DNA from 2 places in the Bacillus sp. LLTC93 genome. Region 2 is predicted to be linked to the other one. Evidence: riboswitches for the same ligand, from Rfam matches in the RefSeq annotation. Region 2 holds a riboswitch; the other holds the start of a gene.
The links. Region 2 has a riboswitch for S-adenosylmethionine ahead of C6W18_RS06570 (methionine ABC transporter ATP-binding protein). Riboswitches for the same ligand answer to the same signal wherever they lie in the genome.
Positions count from the first base shown of each region.

Region 1 (11,299 bases), on a different contig from region 2:
ACATTTTGGCTGGGTATGACAGAATGGATTCGACGGCACCGAGGCTAACGGCGAATACAGGTAATGTGACGGCATCCACTAATTCTTTGACTGCCGCTTGGTTTTCTAGTTCAAATGAGAGAACAGCTCCTGCTCCGCTTGCTTGCTTACGCTGAATGTCTGCACCTGGATGGTCATCTAAGCCTGGGTAGTATACTTTTTTCACCGCAGGATGTTCTTTTAGAAATGAAGCCAGTTCGAATGCCGTTTGGCTTGCTTTTTCTAATCTGACCTGAAGGGTTTTTAGCCCTCTTAACACAAGCCAGCAATCCTGTACGCCAAGGACCGCACCGAAGGAGTTTTGCAGCGAATATAGGTCATCTCCCAGCTTCTCATCTTTAACCACTGCTAAGCCTGACAGCACATCACTGTGGCCGCTTAAAAATTTCGTTGCGCTGTGCAGCACAATATCAACGCCAAGGTCTAGCGGCCGCTGAAGAGCAGGCGTTAAAAACGTATTATCTAAGAAGGTCAAACAGTCATGCTCTTTTGCAAGCTGGACGACGCCTTCAATATCCGTAATGCCTAGTGTAGGGTTTGACGGTGTTTCCATATAAATGACCTTCGTATTCGATTGAATGCCTTGTTTGACTTCATTTAAATCTGTCATATCCACAAAGGTGTGCTCAATTCCAAATCTCGAAAGGACTTGCGTGATCATACGGAATGTTCCGCCATACACATCTCTTGTGACAAGGACGTGATCTCCTTTTGATAAAAGAAGAAAAGCGGTCGAAATGGCTGCCATGCCTGATGCAAAGGCAAGCCCTCTTGTTCCTCCTTCTAACGCTGCAATGGTATCCTCTAATGCTTGACGTGTAGGTGTCCCTGATCTGGAGTAGTCATATTGGCCAAATTCGTCAAAGCTGCTTTGATGAAATGTGGACGCATGCTGAATCGGCACACTGACTGCACCTGTTGACCGGTCTGTTTTAAACGCATTATGAACAAGTTGTGTTTCGAGAGTCCAATCGTGTGTGGTCATTTTGCGTGTACCTCCTCTTTTACTTGTGATAGTGCCTGTTTCAAATCTGCTTTTAGGTCATCCACATGCTCAATGCCAACAGAGAAACGAAGCAGTTTGTTACACACACCGTTTGCAATGCGAATTTCTTCTGGAATGTCCATGTGCGTTTGCGTGGCAGGATACGTAATGAAGCTTTCGATTCCGCCAAGACTTTCAGCAAAACAAATCGTTTTCAGCTGCTTTAAAAATGGATTGACCCAGTCCTCTTTGGCTACTCGGAATGACAGCATCCCTCCCTTTCCTGGGTAAAGAACATCTTGAATCTCAGGCTGCTTCTCTAAAAACTCTGCTAACTCCTTCGCATTTGCCTCGTGCTGGCGCATTCTAAGAGCCAATGTTTTCATCCCTCTCATTAAAAGCCATGAATCAAATGGAGATAGAACCGCTCCGATGGCATTTTGATGCTGGAACATGTCTTCAGATAGCTGCTCCCCTTTTGTGACAACGAGCCCGGCAAGGACGTCGTTATGTCCGCCTAAATATTTGGTTGCGCTATGAATGACAATGTCCGCTCCAAGCGTAATCGGCTTTTGCAAGACTGGTGTGTAAAAGGTGTTATCGACAATCACCAAAGCGTCATGCTCTTTTGCAATCTGCGCTATTTTTTGAATATCTGCTTCCTGCATGAGTGGATTTGTCGGCGTTTCAATAAAGACGGCTTTTGTGTTTGGCGTGATTTTAGAGCGTAAACAGTCTTCATCTGAAAAATCATCGTACAGAAAACGCAAACCGTATTTTTTCCATTCGTTTTCAAACAAACGGTATGTTCCGCCATATAAGTCTGATGAGACAATGAGTTCATCTCCGCTCTCAAATAGAGCCATGATCGTTTGGATCGCTGCCATTCCCGAACTGAAAGCAAAACCGGCCGTCCCTTCTTCTAGCGAAGCAATCGCATCCTCTACAAGTTGTCTAGTTGGGTTTTTCGTTCGAATGTAATCAAAACCTGTTGATTCACCTATGCCTCTATGTCTGTATGCTGTTGAAAGATAAATGGGAGGACTGACAGTGCCAGTCGCCTCTTCGCTACGGTTTCCAATTTGCGCTAATTTCGTTTCCACATGTTCTTTCATTTGACACCATCCTAAGTAAAAATCTGATTTCAAAACAGAAAACCCCTTCTTCATAAGAAGAAGGGGTTTAATCGCTTCCTCTTATCTTCCAAGCAAAAAAGCTGCTTGCTGGATTTAGCACCTTGGTACATCACATGAAGTGATGCATACCGGTTGCTGAGGTTTCAAAGGGCCAGTCCCTCCACCTCTCACGATAAGAATGTGTTGTCTGTCTGTTCTAATTCCTAATACTGTAACGCATTAAAACTCATTTTTCAAGGGGAAATGTCATGATTAATTAAAATTTTCTGTATTTTATAACAGAATGGATGTCAGTCGATTTGATTGCATGTTAGCATATAGGAACAACGATGTTTTTCATGTTACAATGAATGGAAACGTTTCACTTGTGATGAATTTGGTTAGCTGGAGGAATGGATTATGGTGAAGAAAACAGGAATCATACAAGAGGAAATCTTACAGTCAAAAGAACTCGGAACGGACATGACCGTTTTAATCTATTTGCCAGTTAATTACTCCCCTCTTTATACATATCATGTCATCATTGCACAAGATGGTCATGATTATTTCCGCTTAGGTAAAATAGGCAGACAGGCGGAAGAATTGATGCAAAACAAAGAAATGGAACGTTCGATTATCATTGGTGTTCCTTATGAAAATGTCACTGAAAGGCGAAATACGTATCACCCAGATGGCACAAAGTTTGAGGCGTATAAACGCTTTTTGGCAAATGAACTTGTTCCTTATATTGATGAACACTATCCAACGTATCAAATTGGGTCAGGACGTACATTTATTGGGGATTCACTAGGCGCTACGATCTCACTCATGACAGCTATTGATTATCCTTCTTTATTTGGTGGGCTGATTTTGCAGTCTCCATATGTTGATAAGTCGGTCTTAGAAGCCGTCAAACAGACAACAGCACTTTCTCATTATGCCATTATCCATCAAATTGGATTGGAAGAAACGGCTGTGAAAACAACAGATGGCCAAGTGCTTGATTTTATCAAACCGAATGAAGACTTAAAAGCCCTTCTTGAACAGTCTGGTGCGGATTATTTATTTGAGACATTCGCAGGGGATCATAAATGGACGTTTTGGCAGCCACTCATTGCCCCTTCGTTAAAAAGAATGCTCCCATATTCGTTAATCAACTGAATTTTGTTATAATAAACAATAATAAATACTTTCTTAATCAGGAGGGAACATGATGAAATACGGAGTTGTTATATTTCCATCAAAAAAATTGCAAGATGTTGCGAACTCTTATCGGAAACGTTATGATCCGAACTATGCACTCATACCGCCTCATTTAACATTAAGAACACCTTTTGAATTAACGGATCTAGAAGCAGCAGAGGTCGTCTCAACCTTGCGAGAGTATGCAAAGAATGCTTCTCCTATTACCTTACGTATTAAAAAATTCAGTTCATTCGCTCCTGTAAACAACGTCATTTATATGAAAGTAGATCCGAACGAGGAATTAATGACTCTAAATGAAAAATTGTACACTGATCCACTTGCTGGCACACCTGAATATGCATTTGTTCCGCATGTAACAGTGGCTCAAAAATTATCAGATGATGAGCATTCAGACGTACTTGGCACATTAAAGCTGAGAAAGATTGATCATGAGGAAACGGTTGACCGCTTCCACCTTTTATATCAATTAGAGAATGGATCTTGGACCGTTTATGAAACATTTATTTTAGGAGAGGGATAAAGACATTTGAAAACAGTTATCGCAAAAACACAAACACAACGAGAAGATGCATATTACGTTCGAAAAGAAGTGTTCGTAAAAGAACAAGAAGTCCCATTTGAGATCGAAATTGATGAACTAGAAGACGAAGCCATCCATTTTGTCATTTATAACGATGACAAAAAGCCACAGGCTGCCGCTAGACTGCGTATTATTGAAGGTCCCAAGGCAAAGCTTGAACGGATTTGTGTGTTAAAAGAGGCGCGCTCTTTTGGTCTTGGTCACAAACTATTAGAGGCGCTAGAAACAGAAGCCACTTCCAAGGGAGCGAAGGAAGCTGTTATGCATGCACAAGTCCAAGCTCTTCCTTTCTACGAAAAGAAAGGCTACAAAGCCGTTTCTGAACCATTTGAAGAAGCGGGTATCACACATGTCAAAATGACAAAAACGCTATCTGTTTGATCAAAGAGAAAAGCCAGGGCATCATGGATGCTCTGGCTTTTTCATTATTCATTATCGTTCGTCTAGGTAAGAAAGCGCAATCATTTATATATAAGCATTGATGTGAATGCCCTTGCCTTCCTCCATAAACATATCTCGCACAAAGCGTTCCCGCTTTTTTTGCTGTACTTTCGTTTCTGCTTCTGTCACTAAGTCCTCTTTTTTCTCCAGCTCTCTGTATACCTTGTCATGAAAGGTGCGAGTAACCTTTGTCACTTTCGCATAGTCTTCTTTATCCTGAGGAGCAGGACGATTGATATATTGAAAATACAGATCCGGCTGAATCGGGGCTATATATCCCATCAAGAACGCCTCCTTAGCTTCTCTTCTATTCTACTATTCCCTAATTATGACTGTTTGAAACACACTTCATTTGATATGATTAGATTTGTTTCTTTTTAAGATTGATTGACTATTGGAGGACTAGCTTTGAAATGCGCACGACGACATGATCGAACGATCTCATTACATACATATTCGAGAGAACATTATCAATTCCTCCATGATGAGGGAAAAAAAGGGCACTTATCTTGCCCATATTGCGGACAACCAGTCTTTTTCAGATTAAATATACATGAAGAGCCTGCCTTTATTCATAAGCAAACATCTCAGCAAGAGATATGCGAAAAAGCAGAAGAACAAGAAGACATGAAAAAAAAGAAAGAACCAGAGGAAAGTGCTTCCTACAAAGAACTTGGCGGCTTCCGTTTTCCAACTGGCAAACAGGTCATCTCGCAAACAAAGGAATCGTATGATTGGCAGGAACCAAGGTCGATTCAATTCAGCGAAGTCTTACATTTAGAAGAGAATGAACAAGTACATACCATCGACCTTTTTCCTCAAATCACCTTTAGCGCGCCGCAGCTTCAAGCTGTCACACATAAAGATGGGCCAATGCTTGTTCTGGCTGGTGCCGGAAGCGGGAAAACAAGGGTGCTGACGGCTAGAGCGGCCTATCTGATCTCACACCATCAAATTCCTGCTCATCACATATTACTCGTGACCTTCACTACAAAAGCCAGCAGTGAAATGAAAGAACGACTGCGCAAGCAATACCAGCTTCAGCCATCACAGGCGAACCAAGTCGTAACGGGCACCTTCCACAGTCTTTTTTATAAAATGCTGCTTCACGATGATCCGAACAAATGGAACGGCCAGCACCTGATCAAGTTCGACTGGCAAAAGGAACAGTACCTTCGGAAAGCAATCATGAATGAAGGACTTGATGAGAAAGACTATCCTACTGATCAAGTGTTACAATCGATCGGCTATTGGAAAAATGCCTTTTTACCCGGCGAACTTCCTGAGCTGAAAGATGAAAAAGACAAAAAAATCTGGACGATCTACCAATCGTATGAACAGCAGAAACGAGACCATCAGCAATTTGACTTTGATGACATGGCCATTGCCTGTTTACACATGCTGACGGAACAGCCTGAACTGCTCAAACGATATCAAGAACGATTCAAGTATATTTTAGTTGATGAATTTCAGGATATTAATCCGGTTCAATACGAATTGATTCAACTTTTAGCCGGGGAATCAGAGCAGCTATTTTGTGTAGGTGATGATGATCAAGCCATTTATGCCTTTAGGGGCAGCAACCCTGCTTTCATTCTTGAATTCAAACAGGACTACCCTTCCGCTCAGGTCGTCCATTTACATGCGAATTACCGTTCTCACCATACGATTGTCGCAAGTGCAGATGCCATTATTAAAAAGAACCAGCATCGCTATGCGAAGTCGTTAAAAGCGGTTCGTGCGGAGAAAATCCCTCCCACTCTCTTTTATCCGTATGACGAGGAAGAGGAAGCGACCATGATTGTGGCAGATATTCAGGAGAAAATTAAAAATGGAGCAAAGCCGAATGATGTCTGTGTGCTGTTTAGAACCAATACGGGAGGACGAGCCATTTATGAACGGCTGCATCAATCGGCGATTCCGTATGAGACAGATGCTGGCGTGAAAGCCTTCTATAGCAGACGAATTGTTCGAGTGCTGCTTGCCTTTCTTTCTTTAAGTCAGGATGCCGATGATGTGACTGCAATGAAACAGCTGCTGCCGGTCTTCTTTTTAAAGCAGCAAACACTGAACACACTGAAGGCGCTGACCATCACGGAGGATTGTTCAATGGTAGACGCCCTTGGAAAACTAACAGACATTCAGCCGTTTCAGCGTAAAAAGCTGCAATCGATCGTTCCCCTGTTCCGAACCTTACGAACGTTAAAGCCGTCTGACGCTGTGGTGTTTATTGAACAAAAGATGGGACTTGGTGATTACTTAAAAAAACGTGTGAACGATACGAATGTGCTTGAAAAAGGGTCAGATGATGTACGTGATGTGAAAACAGCTGCAAAACGCTTTGAAACAATTGAAGCCTTTCTCGCACATGCCGAACACATGAAATCTGCTGAAAAGGAAAAAACAGATGAGCCAGGCGTTCAGCTCATGACGATTCACCGAGCAAAAGGACTTGAATTCCAAACGGTGTACATCACTTGTGTGGTTGACGGGGCACTGCCTCATGATTTCTCACTTGATGAATTGAGAAACGGTGATGAAGAAACCCTTGAAGAAGAGCGGCGCTTATTATATGTTGCTATGACAAGAGCTGAACAATCTCTCTATTTATCTGTTCCATCATGTAGAAGAGGGAAAACCGCTCATCGTTCTCGCTTTTTGTACCCTCTTCTAAAGAAAAATCGTGAATGATTCAAACAAAAACAACAGGCCCCCCTTTGAGCGGAGAGCCTGTTGTTTATTTTTTGTTGTTCATCATTTTAGCGATTGTATTGAAATCAAGCTTTTCTTTCCCACTTGTAATCGATTGAACGATTTTGTCTTCCATTTCTTTAGGTACACGTTTGTTTGCAAGCTGCGCTACTTTTTTAATGACACCTCGAACGGTATTCTCATCTTTAAAATTGGCATTTTGCAAAGAACCTGCAAGCTTAAAGACATCATTCATATTCACACCCGTTTTATTTTCGACGCTTTTAAAGAATTTATTATCCATTCATTTGCCTCCTCTTTGTGGAGTAATCACCTTACTATATGAAAATAGGCGAGATATGTGCCTATCCTACTACCTTGTTAGACCAAAGAGAAAGGAAAGCAAAAGGCTCCCCCATTGCTTCCCTCACCTTCTTACTGTTTAGTTAAAGAAAGAAGCACCAACGATGATTAGAAGGATGAACAACACGACAACAAGAACGAATGTTGAACCATAACCGCCGCCGTAGCCGCCGCCATAACCTCCGCAAGAACCGCCACCGTAACCGTAACAACTCATATTTAAGCACCTCCTCTTCTCCCTTACAAAGTATGAAAAATGAAAGAAATGGTTTGGACGATCACATAAAAAAGTGCGGAAATTTTATTTCTGCTGTTTAAAGACGTAATCTGCCTCTCCATGACGTATCATGAATGCTTCTGTTTCTTTCGCAAAAGCATCCATCTTCACGCCAAAAGCTTTTAAGTGCTCCTCAAGATCATTCGCTTTATCCGCTAGATCCATTTCAGCCTTTTCGTGCGCTTGTTCTTTCCCATCATGGGGTTTAGTGAACAAAGAGCCGATTAATTGTTCGAATGCATCCATTCTGGTCACCCCTTCTCTCTTACATATGCATCACTCAAAAAAAGGGCAACAAAAAAACCGGATAATTCCGGCTTTTGTTTTTCCTTTATTGATGCTTCTTTTTCTTTCCACAGCCGCAGCCAGTCTTCTTGATTTTCTTCGTATAAACAGATTGTTGATTTGACTGCGCTGGATAACCTTGAAGCATATGTGACGGCGTTTCAGTTGGTTTCATCGCAACCCTTCCTTTCCTATTCCATGTTAGTATATGCATTTTTTTAAAGCGTGTCTGATCAGAATGCCTGTTTATTTCACAAGCCTCGACACGACTGCTTCAATCATGCCTGCTGCTGCGGCAATCGCTAATAGTAAATTTAGCCACATGCTGATGACAGGAAAAAGTATGTAAATCACAAGTAAAGCAGCAGTGCACCATATGCCAGTACACCAATAACAGCTTAACAGCTCACCTACCCAAGACCGCAGCCCTTTTCCTTTAATGATGATATATGTCTCGACTTCACCTTGTTCGTTGACCTCTTCCTGTTCTTCATGAAATAGACGGCGGAAAGGGGCCGTAATGGTATCAAACACAATTAACCTCGTCAATCTAAAGGATGCGAGGGCAAATATAGCAAATGACAAAGTACCGCTCAGGAACCTCCACCTCCTTCTTTTTCCGTCCTTTCTTTATATATGCAAAAAGAAAGACCACCATGATGAATCGAGTGGAAATAAAATTGGGTTGTACTTTTTCATGCTTTCTGATTCCACCTCGAGGCCCTGCTGCATTAAATAATGTATAGATAAGAAAGGAGTGAAAGTATTGTCTATTGAAGAAAGTGCTGATTTATTATACACACAACTGTTAAACGAATTAATCAGCAATTATGATGATTTCATCGAAATCAAGGATTCCGAAAATGTCACGATTCATAAAACAGATGTAACAGCTGCACTCTCCCTTCAAGCGACCGTAACGACAATCATTACTCTTTTAATTCAAATTCTTGTACCAGACGATGAATTGGCTAAAGACATCACAGAGCAGCTTTTATCCACACAACAAGTGACAGTCCAAAAGAAAACTGTGATTCAAATCATCAATTGTTATAACGTCACGATTACATTATCTGATGCATCCATTCTAAACTCTGTACAAATTCTCACTCAAACACTGAATGTACTCTTAGTTGAAGCCGGCATTCTTTGACCCTTTCTTTTTCTAACATTACGTATGAAAGAGGTGAAATAATCGTGGCTGAAGAGAACGAAAAAAAGGAATTTCAAATCAATACAGATGTTGACCCATTAACAAGTCTTCTTGTGAGTGATATTTTAAACAAAAACAATATCACCGATGATCAGAAAGCAAATATCTCAGATGATCAGAGAAGAATGATTCTGAAATTAGTTGAGGACCTACAAAAGAAGGCGAATGATTTCGTAGAACAGCAGCAGGAGAAAAAAAGGCAGGCTGAAGCAGTAAAACATGTTGAAGACGTCGAACCTGATCCACAAGTTCGCCCAAAACGAAATTCGCTTCGAGATCGTATTCAACAGCGCCGTCAAGCGCAGCAAAATAACGATTAAATAAAAATGGGTTGCCTGCTAGGGTAAATGCCCGAGACAAAACCATTCATTCCAGCATTTAATAAAGTAAACGGAAGGAGGAATAGAAATGGATTCTAAACCATACTCTTGGGTCGCTCTAGATCGTAACTGTACACACCACGGCGATTACAACTACGAAAGAAAAGCTGTTTGTGACGGTCACTATTATGATGATGAAGATGTCTTACAAGACTTTGATCAAGTGAGTGTAACAAAGCAGACATCTGAGGAAGTCATTATCGTCAGAGACTCCTGTGACATTAACGTATCTTCTGTTGACGCACAAGTCGCAGCATCTATCCAAGTAGCTGTTCAAACAGCAATTATCACAATTACAAACATCTCAATCGCTGATGGTGATTTGGCTGACCGCGTTACTCAAGATCTCTTACAAGCCGCTACTCACAAACAAACAAACCGTCAAAAACTCGTCATCGAAAATTCAAGAAACGTTACAGTATCTACAATCGATGCGGACATCTCAATCGCAATCCAAACACTTACACAAACACTTGTTGCGACAATCGTTGCAATTGGTATCCTCTAATGTACAAAAGCAGAGCGAACAGCTCTGCTTTTCTTTTTATCAAAAATACAACAAATATAAATAGTCATTTACCCACACCAACTAGAGGGCGCATACATATGTTGTTAAGGACTAAAGTCAAATACCTTGTTAAAGGAGCTGAAATCCATGAGCTGCGGAAAACACCATGGCCGACATGATGAAAACTGTGTATGCGATGCGGTTGATAAGATTTTAGCAGAGCAGGAAGCTGTAGAAGATAAATGTCCTACGAGCTGCTACAGTAATTTATTAAGCCCGACAGTTTCTGGAAAAGATACAATTCCGTTTTTACTTTTTGATAAAAAGGGCGGATTGTTTTCTACTTTCGGAAACATTGGAGGATTTGTTGACGATTGCCAATGCTTCGAATCCATCTTCTTCCGGGTTGAAAAATTACACGACTGCTGTGCTACGTTATCAGTATTAAGACCTGTTGATGTACACGGACATACGCTGAGCGTGTGTCACCCTTGTGACCCTGACTTCTTTGGTCTAGAAAAAACGGACTTTTGTATTGAGGTTGATTTGAACTGCTTCTGCGCGATCCAATGTTTAAACCCAGAACTTGTAGACAGAGTCATGCCAACGAAAGATAAAAAACATCATCACCACGGCTAAACAAATCGTCCGTTGACCTAACTTGTCATGAGTCAAAGCATCCCCTTCCTTACGAATGACAACCAATCATGCGGAGGAGTCAGCAAAAGAGCTGCCGCTTCCGCATTGATTGAACCAAAAGGCTTCAACAGGCGCAACACAACATATCGCTTGTAGATGATGACAGTGCTCAAATACTCAAACAAAATTCCTTGTATAGGAGGGTTGAATATGAGCCGCAAACATTCATGGAACTGTGTAGCAGAGGCTGTTGAAAACATTAACGACTTACAAAATGCCGTCGAAGAAGAATGCCCGACTAGCTGTTACAGCAATCTTCTTTCTCCATCACATTCATTAGGTGACACTGTCCCGTTTGTTCTATTTACATCCAAATCAAAACCATTTGTCGCATTCGGAAACGTCGGAGAAGTAGATGCAGGACCTTGCTTCAGCACTGCATTTTTCAGAGTCGAACACATCTCTGATCACTGCGCAACACTCAGCTTGCTTATTGCATTTGACAAAGACCGTCATATTTTAGATTTTACAGATAAAGATTCCGTATGTGATGTGTTCCGATTAGAAAAATCGAAGT
Region 1 covers NZ_PVME01000003.1:521,871-533,169, forward strand. Annotated here, with positions in the region: gene metC (cystathionine beta-lyase) at 1-1,024, opposite strand, end outside; gene C6W18_RS12215 (methionine biosynthesis PLP-dependent protein) at 1,021-2,139, opposite strand; SAM riboswitch class I at 2,218-2,339, opposite strand; gene C6W18_RS12220 (alpha/beta hydrolase) at 2,560-3,300, shown strand; gene C6W18_RS12225 (YjcG family protein) at 3,353-3,865, shown strand; gene C6W18_RS12230 (GNAT family N-acetyltransferase) at 3,872-4,306, shown strand; gene C6W18_RS12235 (hypothetical protein) at 4,391-4,648, opposite strand; gene C6W18_RS12240 (UvrD-helicase domain-containing protein) at 4,775-7,057, shown strand; gene spoVIF (sporulation-specific transcription regulator SpoVIF) at 7,104-7,361, opposite strand; gene C6W18_RS12250 (YjcZ family sporulation protein) at 7,500-7,637, opposite strand; gene C6W18_RS12255 (hypothetical protein) at 7,722-7,943, opposite strand; gene C6W18_RS20480 (hypothetical protein) at 8,029-8,157, opposite strand; gene C6W18_RS12260 (DUF1360 domain-containing protein) at 8,229-8,579, opposite strand; gene C6W18_RS12265 (spore coat protein) at 8,740-9,135, shown strand; gene C6W18_RS12270 (spore coat protein) at 9,180-9,515, shown strand; gene C6W18_RS12275 (spore coat protein) at 9,604-10,083, shown strand; gene C6W18_RS12280 (CotY/CotZ family spore coat protein) at 10,231-10,722, shown strand; gene C6W18_RS12285 (CotY/CotZ family spore coat protein) at 10,933-11,299, shown strand, end outside.
Region 1: another riboswitch for S-adenosylmethionine. It lies ahead of C6W18_RS12215 (methionine biosynthesis PLP-dependent protein); the one in region 2 lies ahead of C6W18_RS06570 (methionine ABC transporter ATP-binding protein).

Region 2 (11,299 bases):
CGGAGAAACGAGCAATTTGGCATTGTGACAATGTGTATCGGCGGGGGCATGGGAGCAGCAGGCATTTTTGAATTGATCTAAAGGGGGAAATCAGGATGAAAGCAATGGAAGATGTAAAAAAGGGTGGAAGCTTTTTAATTGATGAGACGAATTATGAGCATATCTTTACACCAGAGGATTTCTCTGATGAGCATCAAATGATTGGAAAGACAACAGAGGATTATATTTTACAAGATGTTGTTCCGTATATAGATCAAATTGAAAATCATGAATTCGAGCATTCTGTCCGCCTTCTAAAAAAGGCTGGGGAGCTTGGACTGCTTGGAGCTGACGTGCCTGAGGAATTCGGCGGACTTGGGTTAGATAAAATCAGTTCAGCCATCATTACTGAAAAATTCGCCAGAGCAGGTAGCTTCTCACTTTCCTATGGCGCTCATGTTGGCATTGGTTCTCTGCCAATCGTGCTGTTCGGAAATCAAGCGCAAAAGGAAACGTACCTACCTGGACTCGCCTCTGGCGAGACCATTGCAGCGTACGCACTAACAGAGCCAGGATCCGGCTCTGACGCTCTTGGGGCAAAAACAACCGCGGTCCTGAATGATGCTGGAACCCATTATGTCCTCAATGGAGAAAAGCAGTGGATCACGAACTCCGCATTTGCAGATGTCTTTGTTGTGTATGCGAAGATTGACGGTGAACACTTCTCTGCTTTTATCGTAGAAAAGGATTTTCCAGGTGTCAAAACTGGACCTGAGGAGAAAAAGATGGGCATTAAGGGATCATCGACGAGAACGTTAATTTTGGAAGATGCCCAAGTGCCGAAGGAGAATTTGCTTGGTGAAGCAGGCAGAGGACATGTGATAGCCTTCAACATTTTGAATATCGGACGCTACAAGCTGGCTGTCGGCACAATCGGTGCATCAAAACGGGTCATTCAATTATCGGCGGAGTATGCGAACCAGCGTAAGCAGTTCAAAACACCAATTTCTCAATTTAGCTTAATTGGAGAAAAAGCAGCCAATATGTCAGCAAAGCTTTATGCGATGGAAAGTGCTGTTTACCGCACAGTCGGGCTATTTGAACAGCGGATGGGTCTATTAAGTGAAGAAGAGCAAAAGGACGGGAAACAAATTGCTCAATCCATTGCTGAATATGCAATTGAATGTTCTCTCTGTAAAGTGCTTGGCTCTGAAACATTAGATTATATCGTGGATGAAGGTGTGCAAATTCACGGCGGTTACGGATTCATGCAAGAATACGAGGTGGAAAGAGCCTATCGTGATTCAAGAATTAACCGTATTTTTGAAGGTACAAATGAAATCAACCGTTTGCTTGTACCAGGCACATTCTTGAAGAAAGCGATGAAAGGGGAGCTTCCGCTTCTTCAAAAAGCGCAAACCTTGCAGGAAGAGCTGATGATGATGATGCCGGAAGAACCAGGTGATCAGCCGCTCGATCAAGAAAAATATTTGCTCGTCCATGCGAAAAAGATCGCCTTGATGGTGGCAGGTATGGCAGCGATGAAATACGGGAAAGCATTAGACAAAGAGCAAGAAATTCTTGTGAATATAGCGGATATCGTCAATGAGATTTTCGCTGCTGAATCAGCGATCCTGCGTACAGAAAAAGCACTCGCTCTATCAGGCGCAGAAAAGAACGCTCAAAAGCTCGCCTACACACAAATTTTCACGCAGGAAGCCTTTTTCAAGATTGAAGCCCATGCAAAAGAATCCTTGATCGCGATGGAAGAAGGGGATTCACTGCGCATGAGCCTATCAGCTCTCCGCAAACTGACAAGATTCACGCCGATCAATGTCATCGCCAAAAAGCGTGAGGTGGCTAAACGGATCTTCGAAGCAGAGAAATATATTGTATAAGAACGATTCGAAAGGTGCGGATATCACTCCGCACCTTTTTGTAAGCATACATTTAGGTTTTTAAAATATTTTGTGATAAAATGTTGTCACAATTTGCAGGAGGTGAAAATGGTGGCTTTAGATTTTTACGAATACCCATCTTGCGGTACATGCCGAAAAGCAAAAAAGTGGCTTCAAGAACACAATAAAGACATCAACAGCATACATATCGTCGAAGAGACGCCTGATAAAGAAACCCTAAAAGCCCTTTACGAAAAAAGTGGTTTAGAGCTGAAGAAATTCTTTAATACAAGCGGACAGAAATACCGGGAGCTACAACTGAAAGATCAACTTCCTGCAATGTCAGAGGACGAGCAGCTAGAATTACTCGCGTCTAACGGAATGCTAATCAAGCGTCCGATTACAACAGACGGTAAAAGAGTCACGGTTGGATTTAATGAAGATACATTTAAAAGCGTCTGGAAATGATGTAACTTTCATTCAGATTGTGGTATCTTCAATATAGACGGAAAGAAAAGACTGGAGGGGTATTGAATGAGCACACCAAAAGATTTACGTTATTCAGAAGAACATGAATGGGTCAAAGTAGAAGGAGATAAGGTGCGTATCGGTATTACGCATTTTGCTCAATCTGAGTTAGGCGATATCGTGTTCGTTGAGCTTCCTGAAGTAGGAGACAAAATCACAGCGGACGAGCCTTTCGGAAGTGTAGAATCAGTCAAAACTGTTTCTGAACTTTATGCACCGATCAACGGCACAATCGTTGAAGTGAACGATGAGTTGGATGACAGCCCGGAATTCGTGAATGACTCTCCATACGAAAAAGCATGGATGATTGTTGTAGAACCAGCTGATGCATCTGAAATCGAGAACTTAATGACAGCTGAACAATACGAAGAAATGACAAAAGAAGACTAATTTATGTGAAATTGGACACTCTACCTTTATGGGGGGTGTCCAATTTGTCTTTTCAAAAAGAACAGGTGGATATAACAGAACATGTCACTGGGCGATTCAAAGAAAGCGGCATGGTGCTTTACCATCAAAATGAAGAGATTGGCACGATGATTAGTGAAAATCAATATGAGTTGAAATCGGGTTATTCCTATGATCAAAATCGTTTTTATCGTCTGTCAGATACATTGACCCACGGGACAGAACAATATGTAGACTGTGACGATGAAAATGGCTGGTGCTAATCACAGTTAAGGCTGCAGTGAGTGAGTGCTGCAGTCTTTTTGTCGACCAAGTGCCCGATCTTTACAAGCTGAATGAAAGATTGTAATCTAAGGAAGAAGTGAATCAACGTCAAAAGGGCCGGGTGATCGTGATGAACGTCGAGATAGAGAAGGTCATCATTGTAGAAGGTAAATCAGACAAACAAAAGCTAAAAGAAGTCATTAGTGAACCTGTTACCATCATTTGCACCAATGGCACGATCAGTACATCGAAGCTGGATCAGCTCGTGGACGATTTATTGGGAAAAGACGTTTACATATTAGCAGACAGTGACGATGCTGGCGACAAACTGAGGAAGCAATTTCGAAAAGAATTCCCTGAAGCACTTCATCTGTTTGTCGACAGAACGTACCGTGAAGTGGCCGCTTCACCGTCAGCCCACATTGCATCTATCATATTAGCTGCAAACATTGATGTTCATTCGAAATATTTATGAGGGTGGACGTATATGAAAGAGATTGAAGAACATGAATTCAAAGAGATAGAGGACGATTTATTTCTTTTGTACTTATATACACCGTTTTGCGGAACATGCCAACTGGCAAAGAAAATGCTCACAGTGGTAGATGCCATGCAGCCGGATGTTCCATTTTATGAGAACAATTTAAACTATTCACCAGAATTTGCGAAAGCATTTGAAATCGAAAGTGTACCTTGCTTTCTACTGTTTAAAAAAGGTGAAATTATACAAAAAGGCTATGCCTTTCACTCAGTTCCATATCTTCATGAAATGATTGAAACCGCTAAATAAAGCGGTTTTTTGTCATATTTCAAGCAATTCATTTGAAAATTTGTCGAGCTATTTATAAAGGACAAGCCGATGTTTGTAGAGAAATGTTATGTATAACCAAATGACAGGGAGGTTATACATGTGGAAAAAGTGAAAGCCCATGGAAACGCAGGGCAGCGATTATTGCTAAAGCCGCTACTCTCCTCCTCATCCTTGAAGATTACATTTGAGGCGGAAACAGACTCTTGTACATTGATTGTGGATGAACGTGGTGAAGTGAAGAAACTACCTGCAATTGAGTTATCGGATCTCATTTTTTATGGTGAGAGGAAAGAAATTCTTCAATTATTAGATGGAGACATGTCCTTGCAGCAGCTCATTGGCAGGGGACAAGTCAAGGTCAAAGGCTCATTCCGTGCACTTCTTAGACTAGAGGCTGTGCTTTGGCTGACGAACGGTTTTTTTCGAAAAATGATAACGTAGTCGTTTACTTGGAAATTAGCGATTTACAGCGTTGACATATCTCGGGTAGCATGATATTCTACGTTAGTAAAAACATGAACATCACATAAAACAACATATTTTCTCTTATTAAGAGAGGTGGAGGGACGTGCCCTATGAAACCCGGCAACCGTCAGCATAGCTGAAATTGGTGCCAATTCACTCAAAGCCGCAACGCTTTGAAAGATGAGAGAAAGGCGTATTTGAAATAAAAGGCCTTTCTGCTTGCGTTGCAGTTAGGTCTTTTTTACTGACCTGGCAACAGGCTAGAGTCATGACAGCACGAAGAATAAATGAACGTATGTGATGGCAACCTATAGATTCAGCAAGAAAGCAGGTGAGCAGACTGTGATCCATTTACAGAATGTATCAAAAACGTACCACTCAAAAAGCGGAAATGTTGATGCCGTGAAAGACGTCAACTTGGATATTGGTAAAGGTGAAATATTCGGAATTATCGGGTATAGCGGTGCCGGAAAAAGCTCGCTTATTCGCCTATTAAACGGTCTGGAGCTGCCAACAGAAGGAATTGTTGAAGTGGCAGGCAACCGGATCAATGAAGTATCGAATGCGAAACTTCGGAAAGCAAGACAAGAAATCAGCATGATTTTCCAGCACTTTAACCTACTTTGGTCAAGAACAGTGAGACAAAATATTATGTTCCCGCTTGAGATCGCAGGTGTACCTACATCGAAACGGAGAGAGCGTGCGAATGAACTGATTAAATTAGTCGGTTTAGAAGGAAAAGAAAATGCGTATCCGTCTCAGCTTAGCGGCGGACAAAAGCAGCGTGTGGGGATTGCGAGAGCATTAGCAAATGATCCAAAGGTTCTTCTTTGTGACGAAGCAACATCAGCGCTTGATCCGCAAACAACGGATTCTATCCTTGATCTTTTAGCGGATATCAATAAACGTTTAGGGCTGACAATTGTGCTCATCACACACGAAATGCACGTCATTCGCAAAATTTGTCATCGCGTCGCGGTCATGGAAAATGGACGCATTGTCGAAGAAGGCGAAGTATTACGCGTCTTCAGACAGCCGAAGGAAGAGATGACGAAGCGATTTGTACAGCAGCTTGCTGAACCAGAGGAAGCGAAAGAAACAATCGAGCACGTCTTAGAGCGTGTAAAAGAAGGTCAGGTCGTACGGTTGTCCTTTATTGGCGATTCTGCCGAGCAACCGCTGATCACTGAAATCATTCGATCCTTCAATGTCGATGTAAACATCCTTCAAGGAAAGATTTCTCAAACGCAGGAAGGCGCGTTTGGAACACTCTTTATCCATATAAATGGAGAAGAGACCGAGGTAGAAAAAGCCATCGCCTATATCCAAAGCAAACAGGTTGAAATTGAGGTGATGACACATGTTTGAGAAATGGTTTCCGAACGTTGATCTAGACGTCATCTGGAGTGCAACAGGTGAAACAGTGTATATGACACTCATTTCATTGGCATTTGCTTTTGCAATCGGGATTATCCTAGGACTCCTGCTCTTCCTTACAGGAAAAGGCGGTCTTTGGGAAAATAAACCGATCAATGCTGTCATCGGTGCAGTCGTCAACATTTTCAGATCGATTCCTTTTATCATTTTAATTATTCTTTTATTAGGGTTCACGAAATTCTTAATGCATACAATTCTAGGTCCAAATGCAGCACTCCCTGCCCTTGTCATTGGGTCAGCTCCATTCTATGCACGTCTTGTCGAAATTGCACTGCGTGAAGTAGACAAAGGAGTCATTGAAGCAGCACGATCAATGGGAGCTAAAACGTCTACGATTATTTTCAAAGTATTGCTGCCAGAATCATTGCCAGCCCTCATTTCAGGTATTACCGTAACAGCTATTGCTCTAATTGGCTCTACTGCGATCGCAGGTGCAATTGGAGCAGGCGGACTTGGTGACCTTGCTTATGTGGAAGGATACCAATCTGGTAATACAGATGTCACACTTGTAGCTACTGTGTTTATTCTCATCATCGTCTTTATTATTCAAATAATCGGTGATTTGATTACAAATAAAATTGATAAACGTTAAGGGAGGATTTATTCATGAAGAAATTGATTTTAAGTGCACTATTTCTAGCATTTGCAGGCATCTTAGCTGCATGCGGTTCATCTAATAACGCAAGTGATAGCAAAACCATTACGGTTGCCGCTTCAAAAACACCCCATGCCGAGATTCTTGAAGAAGCAAAACCACTTCTAAAAGAAAAAGGCTACGATCTAAAAGTGAAAGTACTTAGTGATTATAAAATGTACAACAAAGCGTTAGCTGAAAAAGAAGTGGATGCAAACTTTTTCCAACATATCCCTTACTTAAACGAAGAAAATAAATCAAACAAAGATTATAACCTAGTAAGTGCTGGTGCTGTTCACCTTGAGCCTTTTGGTATCTACTCTAAGAAATACAAATCAGTCAAAGAGATTCCAAACGGCGGAACGATCATCATGACAAACAACGTAGCTGAACAAGGCCGTATGCTTGCACTATTGCAAAATGCTGGTGTCATTAAGATTGATCCTAAAGTTGATACAATCAACGCAACAGTAAAGAACATTAAAGAAAACCCGAAGAACCTAAAGTTCAAAAAAATCGCTCCTGAACTAACAGCGAAAGCTTATGAAAACAGTGAAGGCGATGCCGTGTTTATTAACGTCAACTATGCGATTCAAAATAAATTGAATCCGAAAAAAGATTCAATTGAACTTGAGCAAACAAAGAACAACCCATATGCAAACATCGTGGCGGTTCGCAAAGGTGAAGAAAAATCAGATAAGATCAAGACATTAATGGAAGTTCTTCACTCTGATAAAATCAAAGAATTCATCGACAAAAAATATGACGGTGCTGTACTACCGGTATCTGAATAACAATGTGTTAACCTCGCTTTCATCAAAGCGAGGTTTTTTTGTGTATTTTTTCAAATCTCGCTCATAATAAAAACGTACAAATGACCTGAAGGGATGGAATCAAGATGAACGAACAGCATATGAGCGGATCCATGCAGCAATCACTGACTGATTATAAAACGGCAATGGGTGAATTTCAGAAGAAAATGCCGGTGTTTGGGAAGAAATTTAATGAATTTACGGAGCAGTGCTTCCAAAGCGATTCATTAACGCAAAAAGAAAAACAAATGATTGCCCTTGGCATTAGCATTCATGCACAGGATGAATACTGCATGATTTATCATACAAAGGGAGCGCTCGATCAAGGGGCGACAGAAGAGAATTTACTAGAGGTCGTTAGTGTGGCGGCAGCGTTCGGAGGCGGGGCAGCCCTTAGCCAAGGAATCACTGTCGTTCAGCAATGTATTGATGAATTTGGAGGACAGACGCATTAATAGAAGGAAAACATGGTATCTTTCCATCTCGGAGAGTTGAGTGCTTCTCATCCGAGTGTGTGAGAAAATATGCCAGCATAACGCGTTATATCCCTTTTGAGTGAAGCAGCATTCCTTTGATATAATAAAGCTACACTAAAAGAAGGGAATGGTTTATTATTTGTTCGGACCAGAGTACACTGGGATTGGATTATACCGCCGAGATGGAAAAGGCCATGCATAAATCTCATGGCATGAGCTATGCAGAGTACGAAAGAGACCATGACTTACGGATGAAAGTGGAATATAAACGAGAGCAGTCCTATCGAGATGAGAAAAGGCAGCTCGCAAAAATGAATATACGAGGCTATTGATAGCTAAGGGGCGGGGAGAACAGTTTCCCGTCCTTTCTTTATGGAAACAGTCTTTTCGACATAAATCCTTTTATCTACCTGCATTTTTTGTTAGAATTTTGAGAGCATCCTCTCACGCATATCGTGAATGTGTTGTATTCAGTTTTAATTTGTTATAAAATTAGAATGAGAATAAATTGAGAATAATGATTATTTTGGAGGTATCGATATATGACTGCTTCGACATTAACAATTAAGGACTTGCACGTTGAGATTGAAGGGAAAGAAATCTTAAAGGGTGTAAACCTCGAGATAAAAGGTGGAGAATTCCACGCAGTAATGGGACCAAACGGTACAGGTAAATCTACTTTATCTGCTGCCATTATGGGTCACCCGAAATATGAAGTCACAAAAGGTAGCATCTTGCTTGATGGCGAAGATGTACTTGAAATGGAAGTAGATGAGCGCGCTCAAGCAGGTCTTTTCCTTGCGATGCAATACCCATCTGAAATCAGCGGTGTGACAAATGCTGACTTCCTTCGTTCTGCTATTAACGCACGCAGAGAAGAAGGCGATGAAATCTCTCTTATGAAATTCATCCGCAAAATGGACGAAAACATGGAGTTCCTTGAAATGGACCCAGATATGGCACAGCGCTACCTAAACGAAGGATTCTCAGGCGGGGAGAAAAAACGCAACGAAATTCTTCAATTAATGATGATTGAACCAAAGATCGCCATCCTTGACGAAATCGATTCTGGTCTTGATATCGATGCCTTGAAAGTTGTTTCTAAAGGAATTAATCAAATGCGCGGCGAAAGCTTCGGCTGCTTAATGATCACTCACTATCAGCGTCTACTGAACTACATCACACCAGATCATGTCCATGTGATGATGCAAGGACGTATCGTGAAATCTGGCGGACCAGAACTTGCACAGCGTTTAGAAGCAGAAGGCTATGACTGGATTAAAAAAGAGTTAGGAATTGAAGACGAAACTGTTGGTCAAGAAGCGTAAGCGTTAGGAGGATTATTGATGACATTAGAAACGAAATTATCAGTAGATCAAGATTATGTCAAAAGCTTCTCCGAGAAGCATCAGGAACCGGCATGGATGAGTTCCCTTCGCTTACAGGCTCTTGAAAAAGCAGAAGATCTCCCAATGCCAAAGCCTGACAAAACGAACATTTCAAAATGGAATTTAACCAATTTCAAACAGCATACAGTCGAAAGTGCGCCATTTGCATCATTAGAAGAGCTTCCAGAAGAAGTGAAATCGCTGATTGATCTAGAGGACACGGATAAGACGGTCTACATTCAGCGTGATCAAACGCCAGCATACTTGTCTCTTTCAGCTGAAGCAAAAGACAAAGGCGTGATCTTCACTGATATTCATACAGCGATCCGCGAACATTCAGATTTAGTGGAAAAATATTTCATGACAGACGCGGTGAAAGTGGATGAGCATAAACTAACAGCTTTACACGCTGCTTTAGTTAATGGTGGAGCTTTCCTCTATGTACCGAAAAATGTAGAGCTTGAAGCACCAATTCAAGCAGTCTACCTTCATGAAAATGACGAAACCACGTTGTTCAACCATGTCATTGTCGTAGCGGACGATCATAGTGCTGTCACATATGTAGAAAACTACATTAGTACTGCAAAGCCGGAAGAAGCGATCTTCAACATCGTTTCTGAAGTATTTACAGGAGCAAATGCTCGCATCACATACGGTGCAGTAGATAACCTTGCAGAAGGTGTCACAGTGTATGTGAACAGACGCGGTATGGCAAATGGCCGTGACAGTAAAATCGAATGGGCGCTTGGCCTTATGAATGATGGAGACGTAGTGTCTGAAAACATCACAAAGCTCATAGGCGATGGCACATTCGGTGATACGAAATCAGTTGTTGTTGGCCGCGGGAATCAAACGGAAAACTTTACAACAAGCATCATCCACTTCGGTAAAAACTCTGAAGGGTATATCTTGAAGCATGGTGTGATGAAGGATCAAGCATCCTCTATCTTTAACGGAATTGGTAAAATCGAGCATGGTGCAACGAAGTCAAATGCAGAACAGGAATCACGTGTCCTCATGTTGAGTGAGAAAGCACGCGGTGACGCAAACCCAATTCTTTTAATCGATGAAGATGATGTAACAGCAGGGCACGCTGCTTCTGTTGGACGTGTAGATCCAATTCAATTGTATTACCTCATGAGCCGAGGGGTTTCCAAAGAAGATGCAGAAAGACTTGTCATTTATGGCTTCTTAAATCCAGTTGTCAAAGAACTGCCGATTGAAGGAGTTAAAAAGCAGCTCGTTTCTGTGATTGAAAGGAAAGTAAAATAATGAATATCAAAGACGTTCGTGAGCAGTTTCCAATCCTTCATCAGCAAGTGAACGGACATGATTTGGTGTATTTGGACAGTGCGGCGACTTCTCAAAAACCAAGAGTGGTCATTGATGCAATGAATGAGTATTACCGGTCTTACAACTCGAACGTCCACCGGGGTGTTCATACCCTTGGAACAAAAGCAACGGACGCATACGAGGGTGCCAGAGAGAAAGTTCGTGCATTCATCCGTGCTTCATCTGTCCAGGAGATTATTTTTACTAGAGGTACAACAACAGCACTGAACACAGTGGCGATCAGCTATGCAAGAGCAAACCTCAAAGAAGGCGATGAGATTGTCATTACGCACATGGAGCATCATGCGAATATCATCCCTTGGCAGCAAGCAGCAAAAGCAACTGGCGCCACATTAAAATATATTCCGTTACAGGAAGACGGCACGCTATCGCTTGAAGATGTGAAGCAAACGATCACACATCAAACGAAAATCGTCGCTGTCACACATGTCTCAAACGTACTAGGAACCATCAACCCGATTAAAGAGATCACCAAAATTGCGCACGATCATGGTGCCATTATTGTCGTCGATGGTGCGCAAAGTACCCCGCACATGCAAATTGATGTTCAGGATCTAGATTGTGACTTTTTCGCATTCTCTGGGCATAAAATGTGTGGACCGACTGGTATCGGTGTGCTTTACGGGAAGAAGGACCTTTTGAATAATATGGAGCCTGCTGAGTTTGGCGGTGAAATGATCGACTTTGTGGATCTATATGATTCCACTTGGAAAGAGCTGCCGTGGAAATTTGAAGCGGGAACACCGATTATTGCAGGAGCAGTCGGACTAGGAAAAGCGATTGATTTCTTAAATGAAATCGGTATGGAGGAAGTCAGCCGTTACGAGCATCAGCTTGCCACTTACG
Region 2 covers NZ_PVME01000002.1:250,837-262,135, reverse strand. Annotated here, with positions in the region: gene C6W18_RS06610 (acetyl-CoA C-acetyltransferase) at 1-81, shown strand, start outside; gene C6W18_RS06605 (acyl-CoA dehydrogenase family protein) at 96-1,877, shown strand; gene C6W18_RS06600 (arsenate reductase family protein) at 1,989-2,345, shown strand; gene gcvH (glycine cleavage system protein GcvH) at 2,412-2,795, shown strand; gene C6W18_RS06590 (YusG family protein) at 2,840-3,076, shown strand; gene C6W18_RS06585 (ribonuclease M5) at 3,208-3,552, shown strand; gene C6W18_RS06580 (thioredoxin family protein) at 3,565-3,867, shown strand; gene C6W18_RS06575 (SCP2 sterol-binding domain-containing protein) at 3,988-4,329, shown strand; SAM riboswitch class I at 4,432-4,540, shown strand; gene C6W18_RS06570 (methionine ABC transporter ATP-binding protein) at 4,696-5,721, shown strand; gene C6W18_RS06565 (methionine ABC transporter permease) at 5,714-6,382, shown strand; gene metQ (methionine ABC transporter substrate-binding lipoprotein MetQ) at 6,397-7,218, shown strand; gene C6W18_RS06555 (carboxymuconolactone decarboxylase family protein) at 7,323-7,691, shown strand; gene C6W18_RS20015 (YuzK family famiily protein) at 7,907-8,044, shown strand; gene sufC (Fe-S cluster assembly ATPase SufC) at 8,255-9,040, shown strand; gene sufD (Fe-S cluster assembly protein SufD) at 9,059-10,372, shown strand; gene C6W18_RS06540 (cysteine desulfurase) at 10,372-11,299, shown strand, end outside.